Regions from separate parts of the Pseudoalteromonas maricaloris genome, predicted to be linked through region 2. Evidence: predicted binding sites of a transcription regulator. Region 2 holds the regulator's gene; the other holds the start of a gene.
The links. The regulator LexA, encoded in region 2, represses DNA repair genes until DNA is damaged. The targets are predictions, from matches to a motif close to TACTGTATNNNNATACAGTA.

Region 1: a site for LexA is predicted at 1,614-1,633, ahead of imuA (translesion DNA synthesis-associated protein ImuA). Genes of this name have one in related genera too.

What each region holds. Positions count from the first base shown of each region.
Region 1 is NZ_CP024625.1:2,806,696-2,810,911, forward strand. Features, by position in the region: gene CTT31_RS12315 (Y-family DNA polymerase) at 1-913, opposite strand, end outside; gene imuA (translesion DNA synthesis-associated protein ImuA) at 916-1,602, opposite strand; gene CTT31_RS23560 (hypothetical protein) at 1,912-2,127, shown strand; tRNA gene CTT31_RS12325 (tRNA-Asp) at 2,545-2,621, opposite strand; tRNA gene CTT31_RS12330 (tRNA-Asp) at 2,651-2,727, opposite strand; tRNA gene CTT31_RS12335 (tRNA-Asp) at 2,769-2,845, opposite strand; tRNA gene CTT31_RS12340 (tRNA-Asp) at 2,895-2,971, opposite strand; tRNA gene CTT31_RS12345 (tRNA-Asp) at 3,004-3,080, opposite strand; tRNA gene CTT31_RS12350 (tRNA-Asp) at 3,113-3,189, opposite strand; tRNA gene CTT31_RS12355 (tRNA-Asp) at 3,220-3,296, opposite strand; gene CTT31_RS12360 (TIGR03503 family protein) at 3,407-4,216, opposite strand, start outside.
Region 2 is NZ_CP024625.1:3,788,204-3,792,419, reverse strand. Features, by position in the region: rRNA gene CTT31_RS16895 (23S ribosomal RNA) at 1-1,722, shown strand, start outside; rRNA gene rrf (5S ribosomal RNA) at 1,840-1,953, shown strand; gene lexA (transcriptional repressor LexA) at 2,287-2,901, shown strand; gene coxB (cytochrome c oxidase subunit II) at 3,262-4,216, shown strand, end outside.

The DNA of each region.
Region 1 (4,216 bases), 980 kb from region 2:
AATTTTCTGCCTTATATTCAGGCTCCGCGCTGTTTAATGTGATCTCTAAAGCCTCTTTATCTCGAAGTGCTAAGGTAAAATAAAGCGTTCGAGTTACTAAGTTACGTTGCTGTAGGAATAATGCTAAACGCGATAGCAAATGCTCGATTGGCTTTTCTAACCAAGCCATTACTTCGACTTCGTAAAGTAAAGGTGCAGTAAGCTCAAAGGTTTCCGCAGGTTGGTAATAGTTAAGGGTTTCCTTTAGTTTTCCAAACAAGCAGCCGACATAATGTACGAGTTCAGTATCAAAACGTTTAGCCAGCTCACTGAGTGCAAACAGCTCTAACTGCGCCACGTTTTTAACTCCGGTGCGAGCAAGCAGCTCAACCACCCGACTGTCTAGACTTGTACGTGTTAGTCCTATTTTCCCCAAGTAATGACGCTTTTGGCACGGAGTTAACACAAGCGCATTGCAATACTCTCGCGCCAAGAGTTTAGCCATTATTGTGGACTCACCCATGCCGTAATAATAACTCTTGCCAAGCTGCGCTAATTGTCCAGATATTACTTGCCAGTAACTTGGCAAATCATGATAGAGCGACAGCATAGAATCGACTTTAAGCACAAGGCCATTAGGTTCATCGATTACAATATCTGCACTTACTTGATAAAGCATATTGGCAATTTCTAATAGCTGCTGTCTTTCTAGCAAGTCGTCGTAGGGCAAAACATGAAGCTGTGTACACAATGCACAAGCAGTCCCAAGGCCCATTCCTATTTTTATACCTCGCTGCTGCGCTGCATCATTTAACTGCACTATCTGGTTTTTGCGGCCATCAATAATAACAACGGGTGTAACAAAATCACCGGAAACCGTTTGCTTTGTCATTCCCTCTAGTTGCAGCATAGGAAAATAGAGATATAACCACATAACTAGCTCGTTAAACGCCGCTCATAGCCCGAAAATGCAACTATATTATCGCTAACATGAGGTAGATTCGGCTTTTCAAGCTCTGGCCAATAGTGGGGATTCTCTAGTTTAAGACTGCGATGTGCAAAGTGCCCCTTGTGCTTCTTTACTATCACATCCAAGCCGCTGTGCTGTGCTTGTAAAACCACTGAAAGTGTAAATGGTAAAGTCTGGGCGTACTGCGCTTGGTACAAAGCAAATAACCTACAATCTCCCGCCTGTGCACCTAACTGCAAACGCTTTACAGCAGCAATAGAAAGCGCTTCGTGCCAAAGTACAAGCGCACTACACGCACCACTTTTTACACATTGTTCCGCAGCCCACAGTGCTTCTTTTTCACTTGGTGGCTGCAATATCATAAATTCACTCAGATCTAACGATAAATAATGCAATGCCGCGGCATGTATTTGCCCTGGAGGATTAATTAATACCTTCAAACGGTTATCATCCACAAAATGGGGCAATATCAACCTTAACTCTCCTATTCCCATTGCAGTTTTAACACCAATCACACCTTGTTGCGGCCAACCACCGCACAGTAAATCATCAAGTGCAGCAAAGCGAGTACTGACGACATCATGCTGCAAGGCCTGTCCACGTCCACGCCAAAGCAGGTTTTTACGTTCAAGAAGATCTATATAATTCGCCATATATCACCAGACACTGTTTATATATACAGTATATTTAAATAAAGGCAGATCGCAAGTAGATCGCTAGAAAAGAGGCGAGTTAAAAATAACCATAGTTTGCGCTTTAAGTTAATCGTGTTTTGCTTAGGAGAAATGAGGTCTACAACTAGGGCCTGTTGATCTTTCAAGTTTGTTTTGCAGCAGTTTGATTGGTATTTATACAAGACAGAGCCAGCGTAGCATAGTCATTCTATGTAAGTCTGGCGATAAAGACTTTGTGCTCCTGCAAAGTCACCTTACCCCACATCCTTGTGGGGCAACACAGAAGAAATGCTAATCAAGCGCTGCCCTTTGGGTTCATCTGAGTGCGCTTTGTTCATTGTTGCTCAACTTTTGCCTAGATTACTAGGCGGCAAGTCGAGCGTCGCGACCAAAACACACTCAGAAGAACAAAAATCAAACAGCAAAGGTCAACAGGCCCTAGTCTATTTGTATAAAAGGCGACAAGAACTGAGACGTAAAACAATGAGTGTGGCGCGTAGATAACCGTCTTTTGACCTAGCAGAATGCTACCCACTTAGGTAACAGCTAACCAACTGAACTACCACTTTGCTGCAACGGGCAAAGTTATGACGACATTATTATAAGCTTATGCTGAAAAATAAGTGACTTGATTGTGATGACAAAAGGAAGACTGCTAAGAAGAGAAAATGAAAACTGGCCCAGTAGTCGGGACTCGAATCGAAGCGTCGAACCGCCGCAACAGACCGCTTTCTCTTAGTCAACAGCTAACCAACTGAACTACCACTTCGCTGCAACTGGCAAAGTTATAACGACATTATTATAAGCTGATGTTGAAAAATAACTTACTTGATAGTGATGACAAAGGGAAGACTAACGGTAAATGAGCTTTTTGGTATTTTGATTTTTGTAAAGGAAGCTTGCTTAGAAGAAAATGCAAACTGGCGGAGTGGACGGGACTCGAACCCGCGACCCCCGGCGTGACAGGCCGGTATTCTAACCAACTGAACTACCACTCCGCAGTGATAGATTTGCAAGATATCTTAAATGGCGGAGTGGACGGGACTCGAACCCGCGACCCCCGGCGTGACAGGCCGGTATTCTAACCAACTGAACTACCACTCCGCAGAGATATCTTAATGACATTATTTTACTCGTTTTAGTGTTGGCGGAGTGGACGGGACTCGAACCCGCGACCCCCGGCGTGACAGGCCGGTATTCTAACCAACTGAACTACCACTCCAGCGAGTAAACAAGCTGTCATAAAGCTTGAATATAGTTATGCGATACATTGGCGGAGTGGACGGGACTCGAACCCGCGACCCCCGGCGTGACAGGCCGGTATTCTAACCAACTGAACTACCACTCCACTGAGTATTCGCATTTTTTGCTTCGAAGTGTTGGCGGAGTGGACGGGACTCGAACCCGCGACCCCCGGCGTGACAGGCCGGTATTCTAACCAACTGAACTACCACTCCATAAGAAGCAAATGCACGTTTGTAATAAGTATTGGCGGAGTGGACGGGACTCGAACCCGCGACCCCCGGCGTGACAGGCCGGTATTCTAACCAACTGAACTACCACTCCAGCGCGACTTATTGATACTACGAAGAAATTTGGCGGAGTGGACGGGACTCGAACCCGCGACCCCCGGCGTGACAGGCCGGTATTCTAACCAACTGAACTACCACTCCGCGTCATATTCTTGCAGTGTTTGCTGTAAGGTGTGCTCCCTGACAGCGGCGTGAATAATACGAATGACCCCCTCATGAGTCAACCGTTTTTTGAAAAAAAACCGTGTTTTTTAGTTATCTTTCATTGAAAGGTTCAAAATATCACCTGATTTGTCATTTTTTGAACCATTCCCTGCTGCGTTATTTTCAGATGGTCCTAAATCATCAAGATCAATGACTTCTTCGGTTTTCTTAAATGGATTCTTTGGCATTGGTACTTTTAGTCTAATTGGCTTTTTTTGCACCAGAATACGAATGGCTAACCAACCGAGCAATAATACAACTAAGTTACCAGCAACAATAATACTGACTAATAGCGCTGTGCTTATTGTCGGCTCTGGTTCTGGCTCAGGTTGTTTCACTGCTGGTAACGCAGCGGCTTCCAATTCAGGCACTTTTTCAATGGGTCTTTCAATTTCAAAATTGTAATTTGGCAGCGTTGCCATAAACTCACGGCCATTGATATTTTCACCAAATGCGGAGATTTCTACACTATAACGCCCCCAATCATAATTCTTGATTGGCAGCTGACGATAAAGCCGCTCTTCTGCATCTAAGGTAAACATCTGCTCTTCACCATTAGGGTAGAAAATTTTGCCCTGTAGCAATATGGTCTCAGGTTTCACAACCGTGTCGTCTATCGTAATAGTAAGGCCATGTTCAAGCTCGTTTTCACCCGCTAGCATCAATTCAAAGTTGAATGGCGGCTCAGCGATAACAATAGGTGATTTGATCACTCTCCTTTTTAGAATGGGCGTTTCAATGAAGAATTCAGGCTGCCACTCTCCCGCTGGAAAGTTTAATTTAAACTCACCAGTAAAAATTCCATCCAAGGGTCTTTCATCAAACTCTCGGCCATCATCTTTAAAGTCGGTCACGCT
Region 2 (4,216 bases):
TCTGCGGGGTAGGGGAGCGTTCTGTAAGTGGCTGAAGGTGTGCCGGGAGGCATGCTGGACATATCAGAAGTGCGAATGCTGACATGAGTAACGACAAGAGGAGTGAAAAACTCCTCCGCCGGAAGACCAAGGGTTCCTATCCCATGTTAATCAGGGTAGGGTGAGTCGACCCCTAAGGCGAGGCTGAAGAGCGTAGTCGATGGGAAACGGGTTAATATTCCCGTACTCGGTATGAATGCGATGGGGGACGGAGCAGGCTAGGCAAGCATGGCGTTGGTTGTCCATGTGAAAGGCTGTAGGCTGGTGACTTAGGAAAATCCGGGTTGCTAAGGCTGAGAGTCGAGACGAGCCACTAAGGTGGTGAAGTTGTTGATGCCCTACTTCCAGGAAAAGCCTCTAAGCTTCAGTTCATACTGAATCGTACCCTAAACCGACACAGGTGGTCAAGTAGAGAATACTAAGGCGCTTGAGAGAACTCGGGTGAAGGAACTAGGCAAAATTGTACCGTAACTTCGGGAGAAGGTACGCTCTTGTTTGTGAAAGACTTGCTCTGTAAGCAAACGAGAGCCGCAGTGACCAGGTGGCTGGGACTGTTTATTAAAAACACAGCACTGTGCAAAATCGTAAGATGACGTATACGGTGTGACACCTGCCCGGTGCCGGAAGGTTAATTGATGGGGTTAGCTTAGGCGAAGCTCTTGATCGAAGCCCCGGTAAACGGCGGCCGTAACTATAACGGTCCTAAGGTAGCGAAATTCCTTGTCGGGTAAGTTCCGACCTGCACGAATGGTGTAACCATGGCCACGCTGTCTCCACCCGAGACTCAGTGAAATTGAAATCGCAGTGAAGATGCTGTGTACCCGCGGCTAGACGGAAAGACCCCGTGAACCTTTACTACAGCTTGGCACTGAACATTGACCCTACATGTGTAGGATAGGTGGGAGGCTTTGAAGCAGAGACGCTAGTTTCTGTGGAGCCGACCTTGAAATACCACCCTTGTAGTGTTGATGTTCTAACTTAGGCCCCTGAATCGGGGTTGAGGACAGTGCCTGGTGGGTAGTTTGACTGGGGCGGTCTCCTCCCAAAGAGTAACGGAGGAGCACGAAGGTTTGCTAAGTACGGTCGGACATCGTACGGTTAGTGTAATGGTAGAAGCAAGCTTAACTGCGAGACAGACACGTCGAGCAGGTACGAAAGTAGGTCATAGTGATCCGGTGGTTCTGAATGGAAGGGCCATCGCTCAACGGATAAAAGGTACTCCGGGGATAACAGGCTGATACCGCCCAAGAGTTCATATCGACGGCGGTGTTTGGCACCTCGATGTCGGCTCATCACATCCTGGGGCTGAAGTCGGTCCCAAGGGTATGGCTGTTCGCCATTTAAAGTGGTACGCGAGCTGGGTTTAGAACGTCGTGAGACAGTTCGGTCCCTATCTGCCGTGGGCGTTTGAGAATTGAGAGGGGCTGCTCCTAGTACGAGAGGACCGGAGTGGACGAACCGCTGGTGTTCGGGTTGTGATGCCAATTGCATTGCCCGGTAGCTACGTTCGGAACTGATAACCGCTGAAAGCATCTAAGCGGGAAGCAGGCCTCGAGATGAGTTCTCACTTTGACTTAGAGTCAACTGAAGGGCCGTTGAAGACTACAACGTTGATAGGCGAGATGTGGAAGTGCTGTGAGGCATTAAGCTAACTCGTACTAATTACCCGTGAGGCTTAACCATACAACGCCAAAGTGGTTTATAAGTGACAGAAGTTAATAGACTAAAGTAGACAAAAGAATTTAATAGCTTTTTCCGGATTTACATTGATGAGGGAGACTTCATTGATGAACAGAATTTCCTGGTGACTATAGCGTTTTGGACCCACCTGACCCCATGCCGAACTCAGAAGTGAAACAAAACAGCGTCGATGATAGTGTGGATTACCCATGTGAAAGTAGAACATCGCCAGGGCCAAATAAGAAAAACCCGTTGCAGTAATGCAGCGGGTTTTTTGCTGTTTGGGATATAGAAAACCTCGCGAGATGAACTCGCTCCCACCACAGTATCAGCATAGTGCAACATGGTAGGTGGTGGTTAATCAGCCCTAAATCTTAATAATCTATTTCTTATTGCGTAGAGTCGTAGGTTATGCTCTGAGGCACAGACTTCACTTCTTGTTTAATGGTGCTCTAATTAATGCTATTAGCAAATACACTTAAAATATGTCGAATAAAGAAACATTTGCGATTTTTTTTGAGCTGTATATACTTACAGTAAATAAACCACTGTATGGAACACCAGTTAATGCGTCCTCTAACAAAACGACAAGAACAAATCTTTGAATTAATAAAAGTATTCATAAAAGATACTGGCATGCCTCCAACTCGTGCTGAAATAGCTGATGCTTTGGGTTTTAAGAGTGCAAATGCAGCGGAAGAGCATCTTAAGGCGCTTGCGAAAAAGGGAGTTATCGAAATGGTCCCAGGCGCAAGCCGAGGGATTCGACTTGTAGAGGATGAATCCGAACAACTTGGTTTACCTATTATTGGCCGTGTTGCTGCTGGTGAGCCTATTCTGGCAGAGCAACATGTAGAGAGCCACTGTAATGTAGATGCGAGTTTTTTTAAACCTAATGCTGATTACCTTTTAAGAGTTAATGGTATGAGCATGAAGGATATTGGCATTATGGATGGTGATCTACTAGCTGTTCACAGCACTCAGGTGGCTGAAAATGGCCAAGTGATAGTGGCTCGCGTAGAAGAGGACGTGACAGTTAAACGCTTTGAAAAGAAAGGGAAGAAAGTTTTATTGCATGCTGAGAATGAAGAATTTAAAGCGATTGAAGTGGATCTAGAGCATCAAAATTTCTCCATTGAAGGGTTAGCTGTCGGCGTTATCCGAAGTGCTGACTGGATGTAGTTTATGAGAGCGAGTGTAGCGTTAAATATAAAGTTGCGCTTGCTTTAACTATATTTTGTTTAAAAAGTGATAATTAACTTTTCTAACTATGTGAAAGTAGGATGATTATAGTGACTTTAATCATTTAGTAATATTTTTAGTTTTCTGATCTTTATACACTATTTTTCATCATTCTTTGTTTTACCCCCTATAGTTCCCAGTTTTGATTCTAAAGTCGGTCTTCTCGAAAATCTTGCAATTTGTTTGTTTTTTGACTAATTGGTTAATAGTCGTGCAGTAAGTCTATGTACAAATAGACAATATGACAGTCATCCAATAATAACAAAAGACAACCACGAGTTGTCTTGAAGGAGACGTCAAATGAAAATTTGTCGATTAGTTGTAGCATTCATCGCAGTGCTAATCGCCATGCCCTCACTTGCTAACAGCGCTTACAATATGAGGCAAGGTGTTACAGACATTAGTCATCAAGTGTATGAGCTTCACATGACCATATTTCTAATATGTTGCGTCATTGGGGTTATTGTATTCGGGATTATGTTTTGGGCGCTTATAAAACACAGAAAGTCAAAAGGCGTTGTTGCAGCGCAATTTCATGAAAGCACCAAAGTGGAAATACTTTGGACAGCAATTCCTTTCCTGATACTCATTGGTATGGCAATACCAGCCACAAAAACGCTTATTGCTATGGAAGACACGAGTAAAGCTGATCTGACCATTAAGGTCACAGGCTCTCAGTGGAAATGGCACTATGAGTATATGGGGCATGATGTTGAATTCTATTCTTTGCTCTCTACTCCGAAAGATGAAATTAGTGATCTCAAAGAAAAAAATGAAAATTACCTGCTTGAAGTTGATAAGCATTTAGTTATTCCCACCGATAGGAAAGTTCGCTTTTTGATGACCTCAGATGATGTCATCCATTCTTGGTGGGTGCCCGATTTTGCGGTGAAGAAGGATGCCAATCCAGGCTTTATAAATGAGGCATGGACAAAGGTAAACGATGAAGGAATTTACAGAGGCCAATGTGCTGAATTATGTGGCAAAGATCATGGCTTTATGCCTGTCGTTGTCGAGGCCGTAAGTCCCGATAAATTTGATAGTTGGCTCAACGATGCTAAAGCTGAAAAAGCAAAAGCAGAGGCTGAGTCACAAGCAGTTGCCCAACAAACCCTTTCGAAAGAAGAGTTAATGGAGGTTGGTGAACAAACTTACATGGCTTATTGCGCAGCTTGCCATCAACCAACCGGGCTTGGGCTACCAGGTGTCTTCCCTGCAATGAAAGGGAGTAAAGTCGTCACGGGAGATATTAAAG